Regions from separate parts of the Rhizobium sp. SYY.PMSO genome, predicted to be linked through region 2. Evidence: riboswitches for the same ligand, from Rfam matches in the RefSeq annotation. Region 2 holds a riboswitch; each other region holds the start of a gene.
What was found. A riboswitch is a leader RNA that binds a small molecule or an ion and turns the genes downstream of it on or off. The one in region 2 is predicted to bind cobalamin.

Region 1 (7,222 bases), 150 kb from region 2:
TTTCCGCAATTCCGAACGATCGCGGCGTGGCCTTCCGCCTTTGCATGCTCCCGCCGCCGACGCCGTATTGACGAGCGCCTGCCGTGACATCAGTCCGCCATATACTGAATGTTGCAGCGACCGTGCACGGAGGATTTCTGGACATGCGCGCGCACGCCGAAAACCCGCGCGATCAGCTCCTGCGTCAGGACCTGCTCCGGCGGGCCGGCGGCGACCACCTCGCCTTTCTGCAACACGGCGAGTTGGTCGCAGAACATGGCCGCCAGATTGAGATCGTGCAGCGCGACGATGGAGGTCACATCGAGCCTGGAGACGAGACCGAGAATGTCGAGCTGATGCTGGATATCGAGATGATTGGTCGGCTCGTCGAGCAGCAGTTCGCTCGGAGTCTGGGCAAGCGCCCTGGCGATATGGACGCGCTGCCGTTCGCCGCCAGACAGGGTCTGCCATGACTGCGCGGCGCGATCCCGCATGCCGACGCGGGCAAGCGCTTCCGAGACGGCGGCATCGTCGCCGGCACTCCACGATGACAGCGGACCGCGATACGGCGTGCGACCGAGGCGCACGACGTCCATCACCGTGACCTGGGTGTCGGTCGTCGCCTGCTGTTCGACGAGCGCGATGCGGCGGGCGATATCCCCGCGCGAGATCGAGGCGATATCGCTGCCGCCAAGCCGGATGACGCCGCTCCTGACCTTTCGCAACCGGCAGATCAGCCGCAGCAGGCTGGATTTTCCGGAGCCATTCGGCCCGAGAAGGCCAAGGACCTTGCCCTTTTCGACCCTCAGGCTGACGCCGTTGACGATCAACGTATTACCGGCAGCAAATGTCACCGTATCGACTGCGATGCTCATGCCGTCCTCCGGGCACGATAGAGAATGATTGCGAAGGCCGGAGCGCCGAACAATGCCGTGACCACGCCGATCGGCAAGATCTGCTGGGGTATGATGATCCTCGAAATGATATCCGCGCCGACCATGAAGATGGCGCCGCTCAGCGCCGCCACCGGCAGCAGCCGGTCGTGGCCCGGGCCGACCGCAAAGCGGGCCGCATGTGGAATGACGAGGCCAACGAAACCGATCGACCCGACGATGCTGACGACCGCAGCCGTCATGAAGGCCGTCGCGCCGAGCAGGACGATCTGGGCCCGCCGCACGGCAATTCCGAGCGAGGCGGCGGCATCCGTGCCGAAGACAAAGGCATCGAGAACGCGGACATGCGCCATGCAGACCGCAAACCCGAGGATGGCGACCGGCCCCGAAAGATAAACGTCCGGCCAGCGCACGCCGCTCATGGAACCGAGCAGCCAGAACATGACGCCTCTTGCCTGCTCGGCATTGGCCGAGGTGGTGACGATATAGGAGGTAAGCGCATTGAAAAGCTGCGAACCGGCGACACCGCATAGAATGATACGCTCGCTCGTGCCGCCGACGCCTGCCGCGAGCAGGCCGACAAACAGAAAAGCCGCGACCGCGCCGAGAAAGGCGCCGGTGGAAAGACCCACGATCCCGTAACCGAGGCCGAGGATCATGATGCAGACCGCCCCCGTGGACGCGCCGGCGGAAATGCCGAGCACATAGGGCTCGGCAAGCGGATTGCGAAGCAGCGCCTGCAACACCGCCCCGCTCAACGCCAGCGACGCGCCGGCGCTTGCGGCGACCAGCGCACGGCTGAGGCGATAATCCCAGACGATGCCCTGATGGATCCGGCTAAGCTCGAACTGCGTCCCGAACAGCCGGTTCGACACGGCCTTGGCCGTCGTCGACAACGGGATCGAAATCTCGCCGATGGACACGGCGAGACTGATCATGAAGGCCAGAAGCACGAGCGCAGCCATGATAAGCACCGGAAGTGCCCACCATGACCGCCATCTTGAAAACAGGCGCAATTTACTGCGCCATGCCGAAGGACTTGATGCCCTTGGCCAATATTTCGATGCCGTCGATGGTCCGGATGGTCGGGTTCATCGATTGCGCATCCATCATGACGAAATGCTTGTTCTTGACGGCATCGAGCTCGCTCGTGACCGGGTCCTTCTCAAGGAAGTCGAGCTTCACCTTCGGATCGTCGGCCGCATAGCGGCGGCGATCCATCGTCGCGATGACGATGACGGCCGGATTGGCCTGTGCGATCGTTTCCCAGCCGACCAGCGGCCATTCCTCCTCGGTCGTCACGACATTCCTGGCGCCGAGCGTCTTCAGGATATAGGCCGGCGCGCTGTTCTTGCCGGCAATATAGGCATCGCCGTTGACCTCCTTGCTGGAAAACCAGAACACGATCGGCAGATCCTTGGATCTCGCGCCGGCGATCGAGGCGACCGCATTCGCTTCTCGCGTCTTCAGGTCGGCGATCAGCGCATCGCCGCGATCCTTGACGTCGAAGATCTGCGCGAGCTCATCGATCTCCTGGTAGACCAGATCCATCGTGAACAGCTCCTTGCGCACGCCGTCGCCGCCATCCGTATTGACCTTGGCGACGCAATCCGTCGGCGCGATATAGGTGTTGATGCCAAGCGCGGAAAATTGCTCACGCTTGCCGACGGCGCCCTGCGGGCCGACGTGCCATTCGAATTCGGCGGCGACCAGATCCGGCTCCTTGCCGACGACGGACTCAAAGCTCGGATCGTTGTCGGCAAGGCGCGGGATCTTGCTGTTGGCTTCGGCGTATTGCGGCAGGACCGGGCCGACCCAGACGGCCGTTCCCGCAATCTTGTCGGCAAGGCCGAGCGACAGCAGGATTTCGGTCATGCCCTGCCCGATCGAAACGATCTTGGCCGGCGCCTTCTCGAAGGTGATCTTCTGGCCGCAATTGTTGATGGTGAGGGGATATTGCGTTGCGGCGAAGCCGGACGCGGCAAACCCGGTCAAGCCGAGTGCAAATGTAGCGATCGTCAAAAAATGGCGCATGGGAGATCTCGATAGGATAGGAATACGGAGCAGCGTCAGCGCGACCGCGCCGAGAAAAACCGCCGCCGGTTGCGAAGATCCCAATCAAGGCCGATAAACGTCGGATAAGGTCGAAGGCTCAGGTCAATCATTCTCTGTCCCTTCCGGGCATCCCCGCCCGGCTGATTGGATTGTGATCGACGGCAGGTCTCCTGGCTCGCGGATATCTGACGATCATCTGCCTTCCCGCAAGCACGCTTGCAGTGGCATGGCTCAAGGCCCTCGGAGACGGCCGGCAAGTGGCCACTCCTGGATGATCGGCAATCCGCTTACAGTTGCGGGGGCAGCCACGGTTTCGGCCCTTCCTGGGTCGTCCTCACCGTGTTCCCTATTAATCCCCTCGAAGCCTTCCTCGGGGAACCGTCGGGTTCAGTTATTCCGCCGACCCCCTCGACGTCAAGAACGCATGGAGAGCAAAAAGCGGGAATGCCCGTTGCCGGTCACGAAAAGCGACGTTCTGCCTATGCGGCGTCCGCCAGCTCCACCCGGTTTCGTCCGGCCGCCTTTGCCCGATAGAGAGCCTTGTCGGCTGTCTCAAGCACATGCTTGAAATCGGTTGTCGGCTCCAGCGAGCAGGCGGTCCCGATGCTGACGGTGACGCGGATGGCCTCCTGCCCGAACATCAAAACGGTCGCTTCGATGTCCCTGCGGATTTTCTCGGCAACCGTCGCGGCTGCCCGCAGATCGGTGTTCGGCAGCAGAACGACGATTTCTTCCCCGCCATAGCGGGCGGCGATATCGGTCTTGCGCACGGTCCGCCGGATGACATCCGCCACCCGCGCCAGCACGGTATCGCCGAAGGAATGGCCCCAGCTGTCGTTGATCTTCTTGAAGTGATCGATATCGAGCATGATGATCGAAAAAGGGATGCGCCGGATGCCCGCTTCCTTGCAGCAGCGATCCCCTTCCCGCTGCAGGACCCGGCGGTTGGGAAGCCTTGTCAGCGGGTCGAGGCTCGCTTCATTCTCGAGCGCGCGCTGGATGCCGATGCGATATTGCTCCCGGCCCAGCAGATCCGAAAGAAGAAAGACGCCGAGTATATTGACGACCACGGTCGGCAACGTTGCCGAGAGAAGAAGCTCGCGCACCACCGCCCATGGCAGAAAGGCGAGAACGACGAGCGATGTGCAGGTGCCCAGGCCGAGCAACGCCGACCGCTTCCACCCCGTACCGATCCATTTTCGCGGCAGGAGGCTGAGCATATAACCCGCGAACGCAACGATAAAGATGCCGACGACACCGCCGATGGCGCCCACGCCGCCGACCATGAAACGAAACAGGCCCATCATCGCCGCGGCGACCACGGTTCCCAGAAGACCACCGTAAATAGGCGCAAGAACGAGCAGGATCGAGCGCCCGTCCTGGATGACGCCGGGCATCCACTGGATCGGGTCGGCCATCGACAACATGCCGATCAACCCGAACAGCAGCCCGACGGCGACAGATTTCAAAGGGCCGCGGTCGACGATCCGGATGACCCAGGAATAGGCGTAGACGATGATGGCCACCTGCCCCAGGACGCGGATCAGCGAGACCAGATGCGCATCAATTTCCATCGCCGTTCCCGATCTTCACGAGAGGGCCGGCATCCGCATGAACGCCGCCGGCAGGAGATCCCGGGCAATCTCCATGAAATGATCCAGTAAATCCCTCATGCGGGGAAGGCGCCGGGGCGGTCCGCGGCGGGGCACCTGCAATGTCGGTTATCTCCATGGCCGGGCGTTGAAGCGGAATTCCGTCGACGCGTCGACGCGGACTGACATTCCATGGTGCTTGCAAACTTTCCGGGAGAATATGATGCCGCATGAAGGAACGATACTACGTGTGGAGCAGGAAGCGAAAGCTTGCTGCCCGTTCAAGTAAGGGAACAGGCAATCAGCGCTATCTGGAACCATATACACCGGGGTCAAGAGCAAACAGTTAATCCGGCATCCATCTGGCGGAGACCGATGCATGGAGAACACACACCGTCCTCCCAGCGGCCTCGTTTCAATCCACGCGGAATTCTCCAGCTGCAACCGGGGCAAGTGCTTTTATTATTTTCCTCTGCTACAGTCCGTCGGCAATGACCATCGGAGATATGGTCGAGCGGTATCGTCCGGAGGATATGAAGAGGGCAACCGTCCCCCTCGTTCCATCATCCGCATAGCCGCCGCCGGTCCCCGGAAGATAGCGGACAACGGCTGTCGCCAGGCATGCGCCTCGACAACGGATTGCGGAGACGACGGAATGTGGCGAGCAGCTCGTGTTTTGATCGGCATCTTGATCCTGGCTGGTCTCGGCGTCCTTCTGTGGTTTGCCACAAGACCACCGCCGCTCATCGTCCAGGGCGAAGTCTCCGCCAATCGAGTCGACATCAGCCCGCGCGTTTCAGGCCGCGTTGCGAAATTGAACGCCGATGTCGGCGATAATGTCGAGCGCGGCGCAGTGATCGCCGAGCTCGAAAGCCCGCAGCTGACGGCCGCTCTCCATATGTCCGAAGCAGCGCTCGCCGTCGCGGAGGCCGATCTCGTCAGGGTCAACAGCACCCGGCCGGAAACCATCGCCGCTCGACAGGCCGAACTTGCGGCCGCCGCCGCGGACGTCACGCTCTATCAGGAAGAAGCGGGCCGCCAGGCAAGGTTGATCACGACAGGAGCATCGACACAGTCCCGCGTCGACGAGACGGCCCGCAACCTCGAAGCCGCCATCCGCAAGCGCGAGTCGGCCGAGGCCAATCTGCAGCTGGCCGTGGCCGGCGCGAGCAAGGAAGAAAAGGCGCTGGCGGCAACGCAGGTGGAGCAGGCAAGGGCTTCGCTCAACCAGCAGCAGACCGACGTTCACGAATTGAGGATCGTCGCGCCGATTTCCGGCCAGGTAACGACGCGCGTGGCCGAACTCGGCGAGAATTTCGCGGCTGGCGCTCCGATCTTCTCGCTCCTCGATCTGCAAAACCCGTGGTTCACCTTCAACCTTCGCGAAGATCTGTTGAAGGGCCTGAAGGTCGGCGACGCTTTCGATGTCACCGTGCCTGCGCTCGGCGACAGGAAGATCGCGGTGAAAGTGACTATAATCAACGCTCAGGGCCAATATGCGACCTGGCGCGCAACACGGGCGACGGGGGATTTCGATCTTCGTACCTTCGAGGTCCGCGCAAATCCGGTCCAGCCCGTCGAGGGCCTGCGTCCCGGCATGAGCGCTATCGCATCCTGGCCGCCGGAGCATTGAGATGATGGCAAAAGGGCGGTTGCGCCCTGGCTTCCTCACGGTATTCAGAAGAGAATTCGACCGCCTCCGGCGACGCCCCTTCCTGCTGTTCCTCACCACCATCCTGCCTCTCGTGCTGATGGGCGTGCTGGCTGCCGTTTTCAGCGCCGGTCTTGCCACACGGCTGCCGATCGCCGTGCTCGACCTCGACAATACCGATCTGTCGCGGACGATCATCCGTACGGTCGACGCCACGCCCGACACAGCCGTGGTGCGCAATGTCGGCGATCTTGCCGAGGGGCGGCGATTGATCCTGTCCGGCGAGGTTCACGGCCTGTTGATGCTGCCGCTCAATCTTGAGCGCGACGTGCTTTCCGGCCGCCGTCCGGAGGTCGTCTTCTTCTACAACACCCAGACGATGACGACCGGCAATCTGACGCTGCGCGGTGTGAGCGCCGCGGTTCCAAGTGTTGCGGCCGGCATCCGCCTGTCGCTCAGAACCGCCGAAGGGCAACCCGTCGACGCTGCCGAAGCGGCGCTGGCGCCGATACCGGTGCAGGTCAATCCGCTCTTCAACCCGACCCTCAACTATGCCCATTTCCTGCTCGCGGCCTTGCTGCCGAGCGTGCTTCAGGTGATCATCGTGACGTCGATGGCCTACGCAGTCGGGCTCGATGTGGAGACGGCGCACCGCCTGCGCATATTAAGACGCCTCGGCGGCGGCTTATGGCCGGCGATGGCCGGAAAGATCCTCCCCTATACGCTGCTGTTCCTCGTGGTGCTCGGCATCGCGGATTGGGTTCTGTTCGGCGCCCTGGACCTGCCGCTACGCGGCAACCGCTATGTGCTTCTGCTGGCGGGGATTCTCTTCGTTCTCGCCGATCAGTTCATCGGCGTGCTTCTGGCCTTGCTGCTTCGTCCGATGGCAAGCGCCATCAGCATCGGAACGCTCCTGATGGCGCCGGCTTTCGGCTTCATGGGCATCGGCTTTCCGAGAATCGGCATGAATGCGTTCGCCTACTACTGGGGCCAGATCATCCCCGGAACCTGGTATCTGATGGCGCGGATCGATCAGACGATCCGCGGTACGC
Region 2 (7,222 bases):
GAGAGCCTGGAATCGCTGGAGACCGGATGCCGTTCCCTGTCGATGCAAAGCGACGCCAGGCGCTCCTCCAAATGCACGGGATCGTGCAGACCGGCATCGCCGGGCACGTCCAGCCCGATCTCGGTTGCCTGATCCGACAAAGCCTCCAGCCGCCGGAAATCATGCTGTATGCGCCAGCGCGCGCGCTGACCGAGTTTCTTGGCGAAGACGGAATGATTGGCGCCATGAATGCGGTAGGCACCAAGGCAATCATCGATGGACGTCACCTCGCCATAGAGGGGCGCCACCGTGGCAAGATATCCATCGGCGCCCTGCCGAAACTCCTGCTCGGGAACGGGCATGACCTTGTCCAGTACCGAGCGCCTGAACGCCAGACCGCTCGTCACCGTCGTCTGGTAGCGACCCTTTCGCAGCAATTGGGGGGTGACATCGCCGGAATCGAACGGCAATTCCTCCGGCGGAAAGACGTCCCTTACATGCATGTCTTCATCGACGATGTGCAGCCGGAACTGAACCTGTGCCGTGTTCTCTTCCCACGCGTCGACAACCTCCGAAACAGCATTCGGATAGAGATAATCATCCGCATCGAGAAACAGCACGATCTTGCCGCGACTGGCGGCAAAGCCTGTGTTGAACGCGGCGGCATGCCCGCCATTCACCTCTCGCAGGCATGTCTTTATGCGCGACCCATAGGAGGCAACGACGTCGGCGGTTGCATCCGTCGATGCATCGTCGACAACGATGACTTCGGCGTCGCCGTAGCTTTGCTCCAGTGCGCTGTCGATGCTGCGCTTCAGGAAGTGTGCGTAGTTGTAGTTTGCAATAACGATGGAAACCGGAATACGGTCTTGAATGGAATACATCGCATTGAACCTCGCAGATATGCTTTGGTCGCGGCGAACCTTCTCATCAGGTCCTTGTGATTGAACTCGCTGCCGACAGGAGTGCGTTGCAACGCACGAGATAGCGCATCGAAAATAGTCGGGCAGCGGCTGCATGGATCATGCCGATCCGTCTTACCCTACCGAGCCTCGTCAGTTTTATGGCTTTTGAATGACCGGCTCCCATGATGTGAATGCCGGCCTTCATCGCTCCCGATGATGATCTCCCTCTGCGGGAAAGCCCGGCCATTCCCTGTGCATTCATCGATATATGTCACAAGCCCGTAACACCCCTTGATTAGGGCGATATTGTTCAACCTTGACGCGGGGGCGTGTATGAAAAAGCTTATTTCCATCGTTGCACTGACGATCCTGTCCGGCACCGTTGCCTCGGCTGCCGACTATGTATCCTATATCGACTATCCTCAGCCGAAGGACGAAAGCCGGGAATTCTACACCGCTATCGAGATCCCGGCCGGCAGCTTCACCAAATATGAGATCGACGCCAAGACCGGTCATATCGTCGTCGACCGGTTCCAGTCGATGCCGGTCGCCTATCCGGCGAACTATGGTTCCATCACCAGTTCGCTCGGCGGTGACGGCGATCCGCTCGACGCCATCGTCTATACGCGCGAACCGATCGTTCCGGGCGCTATCGTTCGCGTGCGGGCAATCGGCGTGCTGAAGATGATCGATGGCGGCGAAGTCGACGACAAGATCGTCGCAGTACCGACGACGAAGATCGACCCGACCTACGACAGCATCAGGGAAATCTCCGATCTTCCCAAGGTCGAGCAGGACCGTCTGCAGGCGTTCTTCCGCGTCTACAAGCAGCTTCCCGATGCCCGCAAGATCGTCGAGGTCGGCGGTTTCGAGAGTGCGGAAAAAGCCCGGAGCGAAGTTGCCTCCGCCATCAAGGCGTATAGCGAGAAAAAGTGAGATCGACCGAAAGGAGCGGCAAATGCCGCTCCGATCCGTTCGCTTCAGCGTAGCTGACGCCGAATTCGCGTCTCACCGTATCCGGTTTGCTTCGCCGCGACCTGGGCACTGCCAAAAACAGGTTTGGTGAAGCGACCCTTGCAACCATTCAGCAATGAGGAAATGAAGCCCGCCGAAGCGGGCTTCATCGTATTTACTCAGCTGCGTCTGCAGCCTTCGGCTTGCGGGTGCGCTTCGGCTTTGCCGCTTCTGCGGCTGCCGGCGCCGGAGTTGCTGCGGGAGCAGCCTTTGCCCGGGTGGCCTTCGGCGCAGCCTTGCCGCCTGCAGACTTGGCCGCGGTGGACTTGGCTGCTGCCGGCTTCGCTGCTGCAGGCTTGGCTTTCGCCTTGCTCTTCGAGCTAACTGTATCGTCTCCGGTCTTCGCCGCATTCAGAAGCGCGACACGACGCCGGCGGTTCTGCTCGAGAGCCTGCTGAAAGCCGACATCATTCTCAGCATGATAGGCGAGATCGTCGAGAAACTCTGCCACATCCTTGACAGCTTCGACGACGACATAGCTCAACCCATGACCGGCATTGACGGAGTCACGACCGACGGTGACGCCAAAGCCGCCGGGGACGCGCTGGAACCAGGTGGAGCGCCACTTCTTGAAGCCGGCTGCATCGCGCTCATACTCTTCCAGATATGCTTTCTGTTCGGCTACTCTTGCACGAAAGGTATCGACGACATTCCGTGCACCAGCCTTCGGCTTATCGGCCTTCTTCGAAGACCACTTATCAAGAAAGTTTGCCATTTGTCTTTTCTCTTCAGGTTAGCGTTCCTTGCCAGGCCGCCGTTGCTCAGGAAGCGATGACGGAGCTCCTCCATAGGGATGCCCGTATAAATGTAAAGGATAGATGTATAATGGCAACACCATCCGTTATTATCTGTAATAATTCGTCTTCCCGGCCGTACCGTAGCCGCTCCGGGATGCCATGGGAATGTAAATTTGTGGTTCAAATCATGAGGAAGGGCAGCGCCGTCTGCTGAACCGAGAAACCTTATTTCCGATCAGGATCTCGAATGTCGACGGACAACTGCCTCCACGGATATCTGCTTGCGATCAGCGACGGCACTGCCGGAATCTGCATGATCGGTGCTACTGATCTGACTTCGGCATCTGCATTTGCCGCCTCTTTGTTGTCCGGCAAACTCATCGCTGTTTGCCCAAACGATACCGGGAGCGAAGATATGTAATTCCGCTCCCGGTCTATGCTCACCTCAACGTCGATCTGCGATCGCGTGAGGTTCGTTTCTCCCTATGCTGCCTTCAACAGATCGCCATGCGGGTCGAGAACGAACTTCGTTGCCGCACCTTGATCGAAGCTTTCATAGCCTTGCGCCGCATCTTCGAGTGAAATGATCCTGGCGTTGACGATGTCAGCGATCGGTAGCCTGTCATGCAGGATAGCCTGCATCAGTTGCCGGTTGTACTTCAAAACCGGTGTCTGCCCGGTATGGAAGGATTGCGCCTTCGCCCAGCCGAGACCGAAGCGCAGAGACAGGCTGCCATGCTGGGCCGCGGCATCCGCTGCGCCCGGATCTTCCGTCACGTACAATCCGGGTATGCCGATCGACCCTGCTGCGCGGGTGATCTCCATCATCTGATTAAGCACGATTGCCGGCTGCTCGCCGCCGGAATGACCGCGCGCCTCGAAACCCACGGCATCGATTGCGCTGTCCACCTCGTTGGTGCCGACAACCTGCGCAATCATGTCGCCGAGACGATCGCTCTTGGAAAGATCGATAGGTTCGAAACCGACTTTGGCTGCATGCGCGAGGCGGTCCTTGTTGAAGTCGCCGATCATGACGACGGCAGCGCCCAGGATGCGGGCGGAGGCGGCAGCCGCCAGGCCGACCGGGCCGGCACCTGCGACATAGACGGTGGACCCCACGCCGACTCCCGCGCGGACCGCACCGTGAAAGCCGGTCGGCAGAATATCCGACAGCATGGTGAGATCGCGGATCTTGGCCATGGCCTTGTCGCGGTCGGGAAACTTCAGCAGGTTGAAATCCGCGTAGGGCACCGTGACGTAGCGCGCCTGACCGCCGATCCATCCGCCCATGTCGACATAGCCATAGGCGCCGCCGGCCCGCGACGGATTCACCGTAAGGCAGACGCCCGTGTCCTGCGATTTGCAGCAGCGGCAGCGACCGCAGGCGACGTTGAACGGAACCGAGACGATATCGCCGACATCGAGCATCTCGACGTCGATGCCCTTTTCGATGACCTGTCCGGTTATCTCATGCCCGAGCACGAGACCCGGCATGGCGGTCGTGCGGCCGCGCACCATATGCTGGTCGGAGCCGCAGATATTCGTGGAAATCACTTTCAGGATTACGCCATGCTCGATGCGGCGGCCATCCGGCGCCTCCAGTTTCGGATCGTCGATATCGCGAACCTCGACCTTGCCGGGTCGCATATAGACGACGCCTCTGTTCCCTGTCATGCCATCTCCTCCTTGATAGTACGCTTGATCATCGTCGCCCGGAATCCCGGGCATCTTCGGATCGGCCCGCTCCTCAACGGGCTGAACAGCAGCGAAATCAGTCCCGCGCCCGCAACTTCGGCGGCGGCCGGGCCGGCGCATGCATGACTGTTACGAAAGCTGCGAGATTGGAACCGGACCGCTTCAAGATGCCCGCATTCGCCTCCCGATCACCCGCCGTGATCAATCAAGCCTGCCGTCAAGGCTGGTTTCCGGGCTTCGGACCTGTCCGTTCGGACGCTCCCGACCACCTTCCCGGCAATTTTGCCAGTGGCATCGGTCGACAGCATTCGGTCCGCTACCGTTGCGGGGGCAGCACCGGCCTGCGACCGGTTTCCCAATTATCCCTCGGCACGATTTGCCAATGGCACCTTGAACACGGTCAGAAGATCATGCCCGGCGCCATGGCGCGCACAGGAAAACGACATCGGCGCCCTACAGGACGACATCGGACGTTTTGTCGATATTACCATAAGAATACCGTCGCACCGCGAACGGCAGGACGAGCCTGCCGTCGAGGCGCGTCACTCGGCCGTAGCGCCCTTGTCCCCATCGAGCCAGACGGCCACGCCGACAGGCGCAAGCTCACGGTTGCCGATGAGAAATTTGGCATCCCGCGCCGCGGGTACGGCCGCCACCGCGCTTCCATAGTTGAATGCGAAGTGCAGCCTTCCGCGCCGCGCAAGGCGAAGATCGCCGAGATCAGGCAGGCCGTTCACGCCAGCCCAGGCAAACGTGTCGCCCATCAGCTTCAGCAGGAATTCGTCGCGCGGCAGCGTGGCACAATAGCGCGCGACATCGTTGCCGATGACGGCGGGCGAACCCGGCCGATAGTCTCCCTGGAACGTCGCCAGCACCGTTTCCGTGGTCCGGACCGTTTCCCGCCATGTGGAGGTCTCGTGGCTCGAATTGCCATAGAGAACAGTCTCGGACTGGAACGGCGGCAAGGACTCGACGCGCGTGACGCGGAAATCCAGGAGGTCGCCAAGCACGCCCGGCGGCAGATCGGCGGGAATGTGCATATCGCGGGTCTTGCTGCCGCTGCGAGGCCCGAACAGCGCCTTGGCGCCGGAAGCCTTGAGGCGCGCAATGAAATCCGGTTCCGGGATGACGAGATCCGGCGCCAGTATCAGCTTGTATCCTTCCAGATCGGAATGCTGGCCGATGACATCGATATCCACGCCGAGACGCGAGACGGCGGAATACCAGTCGAGCGCGATGGCGGAGGCGGCATAGTCGCGGCCCTGCGGCAACGCGCGGGTGGCAAAGCGCGATTCGTAATCGAGCAGCAACGCAACGTCAGCCCTGCCGCGCGCCTCGCCCTTCGGCAACAGCTTCATCTCGGCAATGACCTGCGCGACTTCCCGGTAGCCCTGATCCTCGTCGCTGTTCGGCAGGAGAAGACCGGCGTGGAATTGCTCCTGCGCGAACGGCGCCTGCCGCCAGCGGAAATAGGACACCATGTCGATGCCGTGGGCATAGGCGAGCCACGTCCACAAGCGCACCATGCCATCGGCCGGAGACTGGTTGTGCGAGGCCCAGTTCACCGGCCCCGGCTGCTGCTCCATGACCCAGGCGCGGCCGCGGCCGACTGCCCGGTAGAGATCGTGATTGAAGGCCGTTTGATCGGGATCGCCGACGCGTAGATAGCGCCGCTTCTCCTCGGCGCTCAGCCGCCCGTTCATGAGCCCGCCCATGGGATAAACGTCCCACGAGGCGATATCGATGTCTTCGCCGACCTTGTAGTGATCGAAATCGGTGTTCTGCGACATGAAATTATGCGTGACCGGCCGACCCGGTGAGTGGCGGCGGATGATGTCGACCTGCGCCTTGTTGAAGCTCTTCACCTGATCCGACGAGAAGCGGAAATAGTCGACAAGATGGGTCGGGCTCGGCTCCTCCACGAGATTGTTGGGCAGATCCACCTCGTCGAAGCCGTTGTAATGCATGCTCCAGAATGTGGTGCCCCAGGCGCGGTTCAGCTCCTCGATCGTGTCGTATCGCGCGGCCAGCCATTCGCGGAAAGCGTGGAGAGCGGCTCGCGAGTAGCTGTGAATCGTGTCGTGATCGCCATACTCGTTATCGGTCTGCCAGGCATGCACGAAGGGATGCCCGCCATAGCGCTGCGCCACCGCCTCGGTGATGCGCGCGGCCTCCAGGCGATAGCGCTGGCTCGAAAAGCAATAGTGGCGGCGCGCGCCGAACTTGCGAACGGCACCGCGCGCGTCGACAGGGAGAATATCCGGATAACGATCCACCAGCCACTTCGGAGGCGCCGCCGTCGGCGTGCCGATGATGACCTTCAACCCCGCCTTGCCGAGTACGTCGATCGCGTCATCGAACCAGTCCCATTGAAAGACACCGGATTTCGGCTCGATATGCGACCAGGCGAATTCGCCGATGCGCACCCAGGCAAGCCCCAGCTCCACCATGCGCGCGGCATCTTCCTCCCATTTCGTCCGTGGCCATTGCTCCGGATAATAGCAGACGCCAAGCTCCAGCATGCCAGCATCCTGCCGGCTGGGATCGAAATTGTTCTGTCTGGCGAGCGGCTTGTGCACTGTCTTGTCCTTTTTCATTCAAGTCGCCGAACGTCGGGCATCACCCTTGTCGCAGTCGAAATTTAAACGTTTATACCGCCGCCGAAATCGTCGCGGCGTGATCGCTGCTCTGGATCGGAGGGTTAGCGAGGAGGCAAACGAGACAGGGTGTCGTCGAGCCCGTCGAGGAACCGGTCGCAATCCTCGGCGCTGAACGGGGCCGGCGGCTTCACCTTCAGCACGTTATGATGCGGCCCCTCGCTGCTGAGCAGGATGTGATGCCTGCGCTTCATCTCGGCGATCACGAAATCCAGCTCCGCTGCGGCAGGCTCCA
Region 3 (7,222 bases), on a different replicon from region 2:
ACAAAGAAAGGCGACAGAAAGGCATTTTACGCCTTATCCGGTCCCTTAACCCCGCCGAAGCCGGATGACGCCCGCCTCCTCCTTAAGACGAGGTATCGGGCCGATCATCGCCTGCCCGGAAATAGGCCGGAGAAAGGTCTTGGCAATGGGTCAATCCACACCCCGCCCCTTTCGCAGGATCAGGATGAAGGCCACGCCTCCGACAAGCCCGGTGACGATACCGATCGGCATATCCTCCGGCGCCATGATCATCCGGGCGACGATATCGGCCCAGATCAAGGTCAGCGCGCCGAACGTCGCACTCAACGGCACGACGCGAACATTGTCGCCGCCGACGATCAGCCGCACGAAATGCGGCACCATGAGCCCGACGAAACCGATGGCACCCGAGAACGCGACCATCACGCCGGTCAGAAGCGCGGTGACGACGAAGAGCAGCAGGCGAAACTGCGTGACGGCTATGCCGAGCGTGACCGCCGTTTCATCGCCCATGGCGAGCGCATTCAGCTCCCGCGTCTTCGGAAGCAGCAAGGCAAGGCAAAACAGCAATATGCCGGCCGGATAGACGAGGTGCTGCCATTGCGCCAGCCCCAGCCCGCCAAGCATCCAGAAGACGACGGTATTGGCGGCCCTCGGGTCTCCCAGGAAGATCAGAAGGTTGCCGAGCGCCGTGAACACGAAGGCCACGGCCACTCCCGACAGGACCAGCCGATCGGCCGAGCGGGAGCGCGTCAGGCGCGTCGTCAGCCCCACGGCGGCGGTCGCGACCAGAGCGCCGGCAAAGGCAAACAGCGGCACCGTCAGCAGGCCCAGGATCAGGCCGGTATGCAGCAGCGCCAGAATGGCGCCGAACGCCGCCCCCGAGGAGACGCCGAGAAGATGCGGGTCAGCCAGCGGATTGCGCGTCAACGCCTGAAGCACGGCACCGGTCACCGCAAGCCCCGCCCCCACGAGCGCCGCCAGCACGACCCGCGGGAAACGCACATCCCAGACAATGCTTTCCTGACCGCCGGACCATGTGACCGGAAAAGTGCCGGCGTGCAGCTTGTTGCCGACGATCGACCAGACGGTGGAAAACGGAATGGATGCCGAGCCGAGCGACACCCCGGCGGTGATCGACAGGATGAAGCCTATGGCAAGCAAGGGAATGAGGATGGAGAGGTTGAGGCGCATGCTCGAATCTTGAGAAGGAGATCCGCCCAATGATGGATTGGACGGATCGGCATTATCGATAATCACATCGCGTTCGGGTGGAGAGCCTTCGCCAGGGCGGCGATGGCCTCGATGTTGCGCGGGCCCGGGGTCGCCTCCACATAGGGCAACACGACGAAACGATCGTTCTTCACGGCATCGATATTCTTGAAGGCCGGGTTGCCCTTAAGGAAAGCGATCTTCTGCGCGGCGGTCACCTGGCCATAATCGACGATGACGATGACTTCCGGGTTTTTCTCGATGACCGGCTCCCAGGAGACTTCCGTCCAGCTCTTCTCGACATCGTCCATGACGTTTACGCCGCCGGCGGCCTCGATCATGGCCGTCGGGATGCCATAGCGGCCCGATGTGAATGGCTTCTCCTCACCGGAATCATAGACGAAAACGCGCGTCGGCTTGTCGATGTGACCGATCTTCGCCTGAATCTCGCCGAGTTGCTTGCGGTAGCCGGCAACCAGCGCCTGCGCTCTGTCCTCGACGCGGAAGATCCTGCCGAGATTAAGGAGATCGACGAACATGTCGTCCATAGTCGGTTTGTTCTTCTGCATGACGAAGATGCAGGATTCCGTCAGCTCGTAAACCTTGATGCCGAGGGGCGCCAGGGTCTCCGGCGTCACCTCGCCCCCGACCTTCATGCCGTAATTCCAGCCGGCGAAATAGAAATCCGCATTGGCGCCGAGCAGCACCTCCTTGCTCGGATATTTCGGAGACAGTTCCGGCAGTTCCCTGACACCCTCGCGCAGCTTCTCGTCCAGCGTCTTCCAGCCGGAAACGCCGGTGTAGCCGACCATGCGATCCTGAAGTTTCAGCGCCAGCATCATTTCGGTCAGATTGACGTCGTTCGAGACGGCGCGCTCGGGCGCCTTGTCGAAAGTCACGTCGCGATTGCAGCTGCGAATGGTGACGGGCTCGGCAAGGGCCGCGCCCGCAAGCAGGCTTCCAGCGAGCAAGGCCACGGCAGAGAAGGATATGCGGGAAAACATGAAGGGCTCCAATGATCGGATTATCGAAGGGAAAAGGAAAAACGTTGCGGACCGCTGTCGGCCGGATGAAGGCGGGCGCCGACACGGAATGCGTTCGATACGTGCTCCACCGTCAGGACCTCGGCCGGCTCGCCATGCCCCGTGAGCCGGCCGCAATCGAGAACGGCGACATGGGTCGCAAAGTCTGCGGCAAGGTTGATGTCGTGCAGCGTCGTGATGATCGTCGGCCCCACCCCCTTCAGAAGCTCGAGAATCTCGAGCTGGTGCCGGATATCGAGGTGGTTTGTCGGCTCATCGAGAACGATGAGTTCGGGCTCCTGCGCCAATGCGCGGGCAATCAGCGCCCGCTGCTTTTCGCCGCCCGACAGCGACGCGAACTGACGAAGCGCCAGAGGCTCCAGCTCCAGGCGTGCGAGAGCCCTGGTCGTGACGTCGTGATCCCGGTCGCTCCAGCGCGCCATGCCTTTGCGATGCGGAATGCGCCCCATCAGCACGACATCGCGCACGCTGAAGGGAAAATCTCCCGGCGTCTCCTGCGGGACGACGGCAATCCGTTGCGCCGCTTCTTTCGGACCGATGGACCAGAGATCGACGCCATCGAGCCTCACCACGCCCCGCTGCGGCTTGACGCCGCGATAGAGGCAACGCAACAGCGTCGATTTGCCCGCCCCGTTCGGACCGATAATGGCCAGCCGGGCGCCGGCTTCGACGGACAGATTGATGCCGCTGATGATCGGCATGCCCTTCTGTGGGCCCCAGGTGACGCCGTCGGCGTCCAATCGCGCGCTTCGTTCGGACATGATCGGCTCCTATTGCAGCGCGACCGATCGGCGTTCCGCCGAAACAATGGCCGCCGGGATGCGCGCCAGGGTCTTGCCGCTGAGCGCTCGCGGCCGCTCGCTTTCGCGCGTCAGCCCATCGGGGCGATCCCGATACAGCCGCGCGAAGGAAACGAGCGCGCCGATATCGGCAGCGTCCTCTATGTCGCCGAAGAGGTACGTCGCCTTTGCCGTCGCCTGAAAAGCGACCGTGCAGGGCCGTTCGCAGCCTGCCATGCAGACACTGCCTTCAAGGCTGAAATCGTCGGAAAGCATCGCACCCGCCTGAGAAATGGCGGCTTGCAGATGCCTCAGGAGATCGAGACCGGGCCGGCACGGCTTGCCGACATGACGGCAGTTCGTGCACACGGTAATCCGGTGCGTCGCCTCTTTTTCCTTGTCCATGAAATGCCTCCCGGAGAATTCGCCGGAGGCAAAGTCAAGATAGGGCCAACGGACGCAACGGCGTCCCCGCCCAACCACTGATTTTCCATCGGATCACCCCGTCCGTTGCGGTTGATATCGTCGATGGCAGGTCTCCTGGCTCGCGGGTCACAACCCGTTCGCGCCTTCCCGGCATAAAGCCAGTGGCATGCTGCGAACGCGCTCTCCGCTTACAGTTGCGGGGGCAGCCACGGTTTTGGCCCCTGATGGGTAATCCGCACCGTGTTCCCTTTTCAGCCGCCAGCAGGATCGATCCGAAGGCGGCACCATCAAGGCTATTCATCTCATAGAAAGCGGAATCGGGCAACGGCGATGTCATGGGCGCTTTCGCTTGTCCTTGGGTTCGACATTGGGAGTGGCAATTTGTTACGTTATTACATAACTATTGGCAAGCCGCTATTTTCCCGCCGTTCGATAGCACCTCCAATGGAAACGATGAATGATCTCTGCCCTTATCACCTCAAGGAGAAAGGCGGAGCTGCTAGACTGCCTTGCATTGCGGATGGAAGCGCTCCGCGACGCTTTCCGCTGCCGCATAGGCCTGCGTCACGATTTCCGGCACCAGATCGATGTCGGGAAGACTGCCCAGCCCCAGGGGGCCGATGGCGAAGAGCCCTTCCGTCGTGCGCCCATTCACCTCGAGCGCGCCCGTCGCCTCGACGGCAAGACCGAGACCCAGTTCATCCGGCACAGCGAGACCGGTGTCGATCAGGCTCCGCAGCAATGGAGCATTCAGATCGGGCGCCTGGCATCGACAGTCGATGACATCGTCGGCATAGAGCTGTTCCGTCTCTTGCCGGCCTGCAGGCTTCAGGATCAGCCCGGTCGGCGTGCGCCGGATGAAATGACCGCGCCGCAGCAGGGTATTGCCCTCGGCCAGTTCCTGCTTCAGGCGAACATGCAGCGCCTCGGGCAGCCGGTTGCGGTGGCTGTCATAGAGCGCCCTGAGATGCCGGTTGAACTGCTGCTTCTGGCTGGCCGGCAAGGAACGCCACAGCGACCGCGCATGCTTGCGCAAGCCGTTCATGACGGATTGCCAGCTCTGGCCGTTTGTTTCCGCCTCGCCGCAAGCCTTGCGGACAAAGCGAACGATTTCGCTGAGCTTGCCGGGCATCTCATCGGCGGGGAAGACGGGATCGGCATTGTTCCGCGTGTGGCTCTGAGGCAGGAAGCCGCGCCGCGAGACTATGGTGATCTGCCCCGTATAGCCGCTTTCCCGCATCTGCAGCAGCCGATCGACGACGCGCAGTCCGCTGCCGAGCAGGATCGTATGCGGACGCGATACGAGACGGCGCGCGCGCACGGTGGTCGGGACATTCGCGAGATCGCCGGCCTGGGATTCCTGATCGGTGACGCCGTAGCCGGTCGCCAGCACCACCATGTCGAACGGCGCATTGGCGGCGCCATCGCTTTCCACCACGAAGCGACCGCCGCGCACACGGCGAATCCCGAAAACCATCTCGCTACTGACTTGCACCGCAACGTCGCGCCGCGACGAAAACGCTTCAGAAAAGCGCTGATAGACGTAGTCGCTGAAAATGCTCTTCGGCACGAAGATCTGCAGGAAGCCGGGGATGGCGGCGGGAACGGCGCTCCGGAAAGGAGCATTGCCGCAAAGCCATTGATTGAAATCGTCCGGATCGCCGGCCGAAACCGAAAGGTCGCGAACGCGGCTGTTGAGGATCTCGCTGCTATGCCCGGAAGCCAGCGCCTGACCGCCGCTGACGCTGGAATTGGGATCGAAAAGCTGCAGATGGAAGGGAAACCGCACTGCTTTCATTAGGGCGATCGCCATCATCATGCCGGAAAAGCCACGCCCGACCACGGCGATGCGCGGCATCGCGTAAGGCTGCGCCGCATTTGTCCTGGCGGAAAAGAATCCCTGAACCGTCATATCAACTCCTGGGGCGAGAGGTGGTCGATCATACCTTTCTTGGGGCTACACGTTTACAGGCCCAGAAACACGAACTCCGATTTCGGATGCCGGCAGCCGATACACGAGGGCTGACAGAACGCACGGAAACCGCTTCGGTTCTCAACTCGACGCATTCCTTCAATCGGGAATTCCCTCCGCTGAAAGAAAGATGCGATACGCAGATCCAACTCCGATCCAATGCCGGATGCCTGCAATCGGCCGCCACGGAACTGCTTCGCAAAAGCTATCGGGCGGCGGGATGTTGCCATTGTCTACTTATTTAGTCGTATATGAAAGCGCGAAAATGCGCCTCTAGCAAGTGCTTTCTTATCGGAGCGAAACAAGGTCGAAGATGCTGCGGCGAAGAGATGTCGCGGAGGCTCTGCTTTTCCGCGTGGCGCATCTTCGATCCGCGTCAGGGAAACAGAAGTTCAACGACCCCGAAAGGCGGCATCCCGAGCCGCTTTCGGCGGCGTTACAACCGGTAAACGACCAAAGGCAGGTCTTCTGCCCGGCCACGGCGTCTCGGCTGCGCGCTTACAATTTTTGCATTCTCCACCTATTATGCTGAAAGAAGCGCGGATCGAATAAGCAGGGACAATCGACCTGGAGCTGGCCGAGGAGTGGTGAATGGGAACTGTTTCACAGTTGCACGAACACGTCAGGCAGCCCGCGCATCCTATTCAAAGCGAAGAGGAAGCGCTCGATATCGCACGTTCGCTCGCAACCGGTTTCGCACAGCAGGCAAGCGATCGCGACATCAACCGCATCTTGCCCTACGATGAGGTCGAGGCCCTGTCCCAATCGGGCCTGCTCGGAATTTCCGTACCTTCGGAGCATGGCGGCATCGATATTTCAAACTGCGTTCTTGCCGAGGTCATTGCCATTCTGGCGGAGGCGGACCCTTCCCTCGCGCAGATACTGCAGACGCATTTTCATGTGCTGGAGGCGGTGCGGATCGGCGGAGGCGAGGATCAGCGAGCCTTCCTTTTTGACCGGGCCATCATAGGCGACCGATTCTGTGGCGTCTTTTCCGAACCCGGCATCGGCGGAACCGATCAAAATGCGCTGCATCTGACATCGAACGGGCGCGGCTTTCGCCTCAGCGGCCGAAGCTCGCCTTCCGCCAGCATTCTGTTTTCGGACTGGATTGCCCTGTTCGTTCCGGACGACCGCAAGAAACTCGTGGCAGCCGTCGTGCCCAGGAATACCGAAGGCATCCAGATCATCGACGATTGGGATGGCTTTGGCCAGAGAACGTCTGGAGACGGCACGACCATTCTGCACGATGTCTACCTCAATGCCGATGCCGTGCTCCTGCATCGCGACAAGCTGGCCCAGCCAACGGTGATCGATTGCGTGAACCAGCTTACCCATGCCGGCATCAGCCTCGGCATCGCCCGGTCCGCGCTGGCGGCGGCCATGGCGTTCGTAAAGTCGCAGCCATCGGCTGACGGTGGTTTCGAGCGGGCCGCGGACGACCCGCTGACCGTCACGAGGATCGGCGGGATTGCCATCCGGATCGAAGCGGCGACAGCCATCGTGGAGCGCGCCGGCAGCAGGATCGACGCCGCCCAGATCAATCTCACCGAGGATCACGTCGTCGATGCCGCACTGTCTGTCGCGGCAGCCGTGACGGTTACGGCCGATATCGCGATGGAAGCAGCCAATGCGCTGTTTGATCTTGCCGGCATGATGTCGGCCCGTATCGGGCTCAACCTCGATCGCCATTGGCGCAATGCCCGAATTCACACGCTGCGTGATTCCGCGCGGCGCACACACACCATCGTCGGCAATTACCATCTCAACGGCGTAAAGCCGCCGAAGAGCTCGCTGCTCTGACCGGCGGC
Region 4 (7,222 bases), on a different replicon from region 2:
TCATGGGCACATATCTGCACGGGCTGTTCGGCAGCGACGCCTATCGGGCAAGGCTGCTCGCAAGCTTTGGTCTGGCCGGCGAGCGCACGGACTACCGCGCCGGTGTCGACACGGCGCTGGACGACATCGCGGCCGAATTGGAAAGCGTGCTCGATCCGGCCTGGCTCGACAGCCTGGTCCGGTAAAGCGTGTCGACCAGGGATGCGCGGCGCTCTTGCGCAGCCGAGCCCTTCAGAGCTCGCCCGAGACTTCGCGGCGTCGACGGTCGAGTTCTTCGCTGTAGCGGCGCAGCGTATAGCTTTCCGTCAGCAGGCCGATCACCTTGCGCTCGATCAGGTCGTTGACCACGACGAGCGCTTCGCTTTTGGTCTGGTCGAACATGGCGGCGGCCTGCTTGGCGTTCATCTGCGGCTGCAGGAATTCATTGCGATGCCGGATGAAGTCGGAAAGTCCGTGTTCCTCGTCGTCCTTTTCCACGGGGCTCGCGTAGATGTCTGGCACGAGAACCATTCCGGAATATTTCTCGTTCTGATCGACCAGGATGACGCGCTGGGCCGAGCCGATCGGAAAGTTCCGGCGAAACTCCTCGATGCTCATGCCGACGCTTGCAGTGTGCACGTCGGGGCGCATCATGCGGGCGACGGTAAGGCTGCGGATCCAGCCGACGTCGTGGGCGCTGCGGATGCTTTCCCCGCGCAGATGGAAGCGCCATGTGGCGAAGGAGTAGCCGAAGGTCGTGCGGACCACGAGCGACGAGGTGATGACGGCCGCCAGCACCAGCGCCGTGATCGGAAAGTCGCCGGTGATTTCGAGCGCCAGGAACGTCATGGTCAGCGGGCCGCCGATGATGGCGACGGCCAGCGAACTCATGCCGACCACGGCATAGACGACCGGTGTCAGCGTGGCGTGATCGAGATACGGGGCGCAATAGGCGAAGATCTTGCCGAGCAGCGCGCCCATGAACAACGACGCGAAGAACAGGCCGCCCCTGAAGCCGGAGCCGATCGATACCGCGGAGGCCAGCGATTTCAGAATGAAGAGGCCGACCAGCGCCCCCAGCGTTGCATTTGTCGACAGGTTGAGATGCAGCGCGCCGTGACCCGCGGACAGAACCTGCGGCGAAATCAGCGCCAGCATCCCGACGACGAGGCCGCCCAGCGCGGGACGGAAGGCCGGTGCGATCGAACTCTTGCGTGCGAGCTCTTCGACCCAGGCGACGCCCTGCATGATCAGGATGCCGATGCCGGCACAGAAGGCGCCGAGCAGGACGGCCGGAAGATAGTCCGCCGGAACGATCGCGCCGAAATGATCGATGTCGATGGCGAAATCGTCGCCGGCGAGCAACCTTGCGATCATCGTCGATATCAGTGCCGAAACGACGACCGGCGTCAGGGTCAGGATGGAATAGCTGCCGATAATGAGCTCGAAGGCATAGAAGGCGCCGGTGAGCGGTGCGTTGAATGCGGCGGCAATGGCGCCGGCTGCGCCGCAGCCGACGAGCATGCGCAGGTCCGCCCGGCGCATCTGCATCTTGTAGCCGAACTTCGAGGCGATGCCGGCGGCAAGCTGCGTATAGCCTGCCTCGAGCCCGACCGAGGCGCCGAATCCGTTCGAAATCAGGTTTTGCACGGCGACCAGCATGCTGTCGGTGAGCGACATGCGGCCGCCATGCAGCGCGTTGGCTTCGATCGGGTCGACCATCGGCTTCTTGCGCGTGCGCGACAATATATAGAGCAGGATGCCGAGGATGATGCCGCCCGCTATGGGCGCTATCAGCAGCACGGATTTGTCGGGAATCGCCACCGCCGCCGAGCTCAGGCGTTCGTAGTCAGTGATGCCGTAGATGATGCTGTGGAGCTTGCGCGAGATGAAGCTCATCGTGGTCACGGCGCAACCGGAGGCTACCCCCACCAGCGCGCCGGCGAAAACAAGTCCCAATTCGCCACGGCGCAGCAATGCTCTGAACCGACCGAGGTCGAATAGGGCCGAGAAGACGCCGAGGCGGCGCGGTTGGAATTTCTGCAACATGGGAAACGGACGATACGTTTTTACTCGAATGTGAGGACTTATCCTCTATAAACTCCTAACATCAAAGAAATACGGCAAAAAAGCCGCCGATTTTGCAGGAATATTTTGCCTGTTTCGCAATCAGGACGATGGGCGTCGCATCCATGCCCTTGATTGACTTGAAGGAAGTGAAAGCCTAATCATTGCCGGCATAACGAATGGTTCCCGAGCGGCGATCTGCCGCATGGGATGAAAAGGGAATGTGAAGGGACGGACCCAATCCGGGCGTTCTCATCACAGCCGACCCCGCGACTGTAGAGCGGTCAGGGTCTTTCGTTCGGTTTGAATGGCATTCCGCCGGTGGTTCGCATGGGGCGAACGGGCGGGACGGCGTCAAGCCGGAAAAGCCACTGGCGGGGCATCATGATCAGCCGGGGCAGGACGCCTCTCATTCTACGAATCGTCCGCCTTTTCATGATGCATTGCCGGGAAGGCGAGGAAGATCCGCTGGCGCACGTCGGGGGCGACCGGTTTCGGTTCGCCCCCGTCGCGGCGCTTTATCCGCGAGCCAGGAGACCTGCCACGCGTGCCGGGCGCAGAGCCTGTTCCAGGAACGTGAGTTCCGCTGCCAGCACGGAGGTTGTCATGGCACAAGACGAGTTTTCGGCGGGGAGGCGCCTGTTTTTCGGTTTCAGCTCCGCGCTGCCGGCCTGCGCAGTTGCGCGGGAGCGGGAATAGCGCATGTCCTCTTTGACTTCCCGGGCTGTTTTCGTCCTCGGCGGGGCGCGTTCCGGCAAATCCGGATTCGCCGAATCCCTCATTTCGGATAGCGGTCTCGAACGCCATTATGTGGCGACCGGGCAGGCGTGGGACGATGAGATGCGCGAGCGCATCGCGCAGCACCGCGCCGACCGCGGCGAACTATGGCAGACGCATGAGGAGCCGCTGGATATCGTGTCGCGACTGACCGCGATCGATGCCGAAGGGCGCGCCGTGCTGGTGGACTGCCTGACGCTCTGGGTGACCAATCTGATGATGGCGGAACGGAATATGGCGGCGGAGTTTGCCGCCTTGACCGCCTTTCTGCCGACGGCGCGATCGCGGCTCGTTCTCGTATCCAACGAAGTCGGCCTCGGAATCGTGCCGGAAAATCGCATGGCGCGCGAGTTTCGCGATCATGCCGGCCGCCTGCACCAGATGGTCGCGGCGGCGAGTGCCGAAGTTTATTTTATCGCAGCGGGCTTGCCGCTGAAAATGAAGGGTTGATCCACATGAACCAGGAAAAGATTCCCGCCACCGTCATTACCGGCTTCCTGGGAGCCGGCAAGACGACGATGATCCGCAACCTCCTGCAGAATGCCGGCGGCAAGAAGATCGCGCTGATCATTAACGAGTTCGGCGATCTCGGCGTCGATGGCGACGTGCTCAAAGGCTGCGGCGCGGAGAACTGCACCGAGGACGATATCATCGAGCTGACCAACGGCTGCATCTGCTGCACCGTCGCCGACGATTTCATTCCGACCATGACGAAGCTTCTGGAGCGCGATGCCCGTCCGGATCATATCGTCATCGAAACGTCGGGCCTTGCGCTGCCGCAGCCGCTGGTCGCCGCCTTCAACTGGCCCGATATCCGCACGCACGTTACCGTCGATGGCGTCATCACCGTGGTCGACAGCGCGGCCGTTGCCGCCGGCCGCTTTGCCGACGATCACGACGCCGTGGAGGCTCGCCGCGTCGAGGACGATTCGCTCGACCATGAAAGCCCGATCGAGGAACTGTTCGAGGATCAGCTGACCTGCGCCGATCTGATCGTGCTCAACAAGACCGACCTGATCGATGTCGACGGTCTCGGCCGCGTCCGCGCCGAGGTCGCCTCACGTACCGCCCGCAAGCCGACGATCATCGAAGCGAAGAACGGCGATGTTCCTGCCGCCGTCCTGCTTGGCCTCGGCATCGGCACGGAAGGCGATATCGTCAATCGCAAGTCGCATCACGAGCTCGAGCATGAAGACGGCACGCCGCACGATCACGACGAATTCGACAGCTTCGTCGTCGAGCTCGGCCCGGTTGCCGACCCGGCAGCCTTCGTCGAGGCGCTGAAGGGCGTGATCGCGGAACACGATGTCCTGCGCCTCAAGGGCTTTGTCGACGTGCCCGGCAAGCCAATGCGCCTACAGGTGCAGGCCGTCGGCAGCCGCATCGACACCTATTTCGATCGTGCCTGGACGCCGGGCGAAGCACGGGCGACCCGGCTCGTGGTGATCGGCCTGCATGAGATGGACGAGACGATCGTGCGCAAGGCAATCGAGGCGCTGGTCTGATCGATGCTGAGCCTTTGCCGTGCGATACCCCCCTCTGTCGCTTTCGCGTCATCTCCCCCACAGGGGGGGAGATTGGGAGCTCGTGGCTTCATCGTCCTCAAACAACTCACCTCTGAAGTTTCAGGAGGTTTGGGGAATGGAGCGTGTAAGGCATTGCTTGGAATGATCTCCTCCCCTGCGGGGGAGATGTCACGACGTGACAGAGGGGGGTATGCAGCTGCGTACTCTGAGGTCCAATGCACCTCCTTCTAGCTCAAAAAGGAACGATCAGCGACGGCGAGGAGGCAATCGACCTTGGCCAGTCGCCCGGCGATATCCTCTTTCTGTCTGCCGCCGATACCGAGCTTGCGGCTGTTGCCGCAGCGCACGGCGAAGGCGGCCGTTCCCTTCGGCTTGCGAGCCTGATGAGCCTAAAGCATCCGATGTCCGTCGATACCTATATCGACAGGACGGCCCGGCATGCGAAGCTCATCATCGTGCGGGCGCTCGGAGGAGCGAGCTATTTTCACTATGCACTGGAGGCGCTGCATGCCTGTGCGGCGCGTCAGGGGGCCTTGATTGCGGTGTTGCCGGGCGACTCGAAGCCCGATCCCGGATTGACCCCGTTTTCCAATGTCGTTCTCGACGATCTCAATGCGCTGTGGTCCTATCTGATCGAAGGCGGCGAGGCGAATTCCAGTGCATTCCTTGCCTATGCCGAGGCGATGCTCTCAGGCGCCGAGAAGCCGATGCCTGCCGTGCCCCTGATGAAGGCCGGCATATGGTGGCCGGGACGGGGCGTGATCGGTGTCGAGGAATGGCGGAGAGTTTCCAAAGCTTCGATGGTAGCGGAGGAGGGATTCAATCCCCCAACGGTCGCGATTTCCTTTTATCGCGCGCTGGTTCAAAGCGGTGAGACGAAGCCTGTCGAAGCCGTGATAGAGGCTCTTGTCGCCGAGGGTATGCGGCCGCTGCCGGTCTTTGCCTATAGTCTGAAAGATGCCGTGTCCGTCGGTATCCTCGAAAGCGTCTTTACCGAGTTGAAACCGGGTGTGGTCATCAATACCACCGGCTTTGCCGTTTCGGCACCGGGCGCGGACCGCCAGCCGACGGTGCTCGAAACGGGTGAAGCCGTCGTTCTCCAAGCGATCTTTTCGGCTTCGTCGAAAGAGGCCTGGGAGGCGTCCTCTCAGGGCCTTTCGGCGCGCGATCTCGGCATGAACGTGGCGCTGCCCGAAGTCGACGGGCGCGTTCTCGCCCGCGCCGTGTCGTTCAAGGCCGCCGCCCGCTATGACGAGCGGGTCGAGGCCAATATCGTCGCCAGTGAACCCAATGGGGATCGCATGCGCTACACGGCGCGGCTGGCTGCCAACTGGGCGCGGCTGCGCAATACGCCGCCCGGCGATCGCCGCGTCGCGCTTGTCATGGCGAACTATCCCAATCGGGATGGGCGCCTCGGCAATGGCGTCGGGCTCGATACGCCTGCCGGCACGATCGAGGTGCTGAAGGCGATGCAGGGGGCCGGCTATGGGGTTTCCGATCTGCCGGCCGATGGCGATGCGCTGATGCGGCATCTGGCGGAAGGCCCGACAAATTCGAGTCATGATGGCCGCGTCGTTCGCGAAATGCTTTCCTTCAGCGATTACAAGCATTTCTTTTCGTCTCTTCCGACGCAGATTCAGGATGAGATGACGGGTCGCTGGGGCGATCCTGAGGCGGACCCTTACGCGTTGAACGATGCCTTTGCCTTGCCGTTCGCCCGGTTCGGCGATGTGCTCGTCGGCATCCAGCCGGCGCGCGGCTACAATATCGATCCGAAGGAGAGCTACCATTCTCCCGATCTCGTACCGCCGCACGGTTATCTCGCCTTCTATGCCTTCCTGCGCCGCTCCTTCGATGCGCATGCGGTCATTCACATGGGCAAGCACGGCAATCTCGAATGGCTGCCGGGCAAGGCGCTGGCGCTGTCGGAGAGCTGCTATCCCGAAGCGATCCTCGGGCCGCTGCCGAACCTCTATCCGTTCATCGTCAACGATCCCGGCGAAGGCACGCAAGCCAAGCGCCGTACGAGTGCTGTCATCATCGACCACCTGACGCCGCCTCTGACTCGCGCCGAGAGCTATGGTCCATTGAAGGACCTTGAGGCATTGGTGGATGAATATTACGAGGCGTCCGGCGGCGATCCGCGCCGCATCCGCCTGCTACGCAAGCAGATCCTCGATCTCGTCGCCGATATCGGGCTGGATCAGGACGCCGGCATCGCCAAGGGGGAAGGCGAAGACGAGGCATTGCGCAAGCTCGACGCCTATCTCTGCGACCTCAAGGAAATGCAAATCCGCGATGGCCTGCATATCTTCGGCGTTTCGCCTTCCGGAAGGCTGCTGACGGATTTGACGGTGGCGCTGGCTCGCGTGCCGCGCGGGCTGGGCGAGGGCGGCGATCAGAGCCTGCAGCGGGCGATTGCGCGGGATGCTTTTGAGGGTGCGGAGGGTGCGATACCCCCCTCTGTCGCTCTCGCGACATCTCCCCCACAAGTGGGGAGATCGTTAACCCATGGCGCTCGCTCGTATCAAACTGATGTCGAGGCCGTTGGAACTATTGGTGATGGATCGGGAGAGCGGAGCGGCATACTCCCTTCAATCTCCCCCCTTGCGGGGGAGATGTCAGCAACGCTGACAGAGGGAGGTATCTCTCCGAGCAAACCATTCGACCCGCTGGACTGCGACATGGCTGCGGAATGGATTGGCCCGCGCCCCTCTATCCTCCAGGAGGTTGCCGAGGCGCCCTGGCGCACGCAAGGCGATACGGTCGAACGCATCGAATTGCTGGCTGCACAATTGGTCTCGGGTGAAATAACTTGCCCCGAGGGCTGGGCACATACACGCATCGTTCTGGGCGAGATAGCCTCAAAGCTT

Region 1: linked by a shared signal. The riboswitch ahead of ACJJVH_RS20980 (ABC transporter substrate-binding protein) and the one ahead of fdhA (formaldehyde dehydrogenase, glutathione-independent) in region 2 are both predicted to bind cobalamin.
Region 3: linked by a shared signal. The riboswitch ahead of ACJJVH_RS08090 (DUF1636 family protein) and the one ahead of fdhA (formaldehyde dehydrogenase, glutathione-independent) in region 2 are both predicted to bind cobalamin.
Region 4: linked by a shared signal. The riboswitch ahead of cobU (bifunctional adenosylcobinamide kinase/adenosylcobinamide-phosphate guanylyltransferase) and the one ahead of fdhA (formaldehyde dehydrogenase, glutathione-independent) in region 2 are both predicted to bind cobalamin.

The regions. Positions count from the first base shown of each region.
Region 1 covers NZ_CP177350.1:553,595-560,816, reverse strand. Annotated here, with positions in the region: gene ACJJVH_RS20990 (ABC transporter ATP-binding protein) at 90-854, opposite strand; gene ACJJVH_RS20985 (FecCD family ABC transporter permease) at 851-1,837, opposite strand; gene ACJJVH_RS20980 (ABC transporter substrate-binding protein) at 1,890-2,906, opposite strand; cobalamin riboswitch at 3,070-3,325, opposite strand; gene ACJJVH_RS20975 (diguanylate cyclase) at 3,407-4,501, opposite strand; gene ACJJVH_RS20970 (HlyD family secretion protein) at 5,175-6,152, shown strand; gene ACJJVH_RS20965 (ABC transporter permease) at 6,154-7,222, shown strand, end outside.
Region 2 covers NZ_CP177350.1:702,893-710,114, reverse strand. Annotated here, with positions in the region: gene ACJJVH_RS21685 (glycosyltransferase) at 1-863, opposite strand, end outside; gene ACJJVH_RS21680 (inorganic diphosphatase) at 1,218-1,820, shown strand; gene ACJJVH_RS21675 (hypothetical protein) at 2,014-2,613, opposite strand; gene ACJJVH_RS21670 (hypothetical protein) at 2,883-3,056, shown strand; gene fdhA (formaldehyde dehydrogenase, glutathione-independent) at 3,119-4,309, opposite strand; cobalamin riboswitch at 4,534-4,738, opposite strand; gene ACJJVH_RS21660 (beta-galactosidase) at 4,873-6,927, opposite strand; gene ACJJVH_RS21655 (aminotransferase class III-fold pyridoxal phosphate-dependent enzyme) at 7,032-7,222, opposite strand, start outside.
Region 3 covers NZ_CP177349.1:1,669,428-1,676,649, forward strand. Annotated here, with positions in the region: gene ACJJVH_RS08075 (iron ABC transporter permease) at 151-1,173, opposite strand; gene ACJJVH_RS08080 (ABC transporter substrate-binding protein) at 1,236-2,195, opposite strand; gene ACJJVH_RS08085 (ABC transporter ATP-binding protein) at 2,216-2,995, opposite strand; gene ACJJVH_RS08090 (DUF1636 family protein) at 3,005-3,418, opposite strand; cobalamin riboswitch at 3,526-3,743, opposite strand; gene ACJJVH_RS08095 (FAD/NAD(P)-binding protein) at 3,939-5,351, opposite strand; gene ACJJVH_RS08100 (SfnB family sulfur acquisition oxidoreductase) at 6,003-7,214, shown strand.
Region 4 covers NZ_CP177349.1:1,629,540-1,636,761, reverse strand. Annotated here, with positions in the region: gene ACJJVH_RS07925 (cobyric acid synthase) at 1-185, shown strand, start outside; gene ACJJVH_RS07920 (chloride channel protein) at 232-2,028, opposite strand; cobalamin riboswitch at 2,210-2,607, shown strand; gene cobU (bifunctional adenosylcobinamide kinase/adenosylcobinamide-phosphate guanylyltransferase) at 2,749-3,273, shown strand; gene cobW (cobalamin biosynthesis protein CobW) at 3,279-4,328, shown strand; gene cobN (cobaltochelatase subunit CobN) at 4,565-7,222, shown strand, end outside.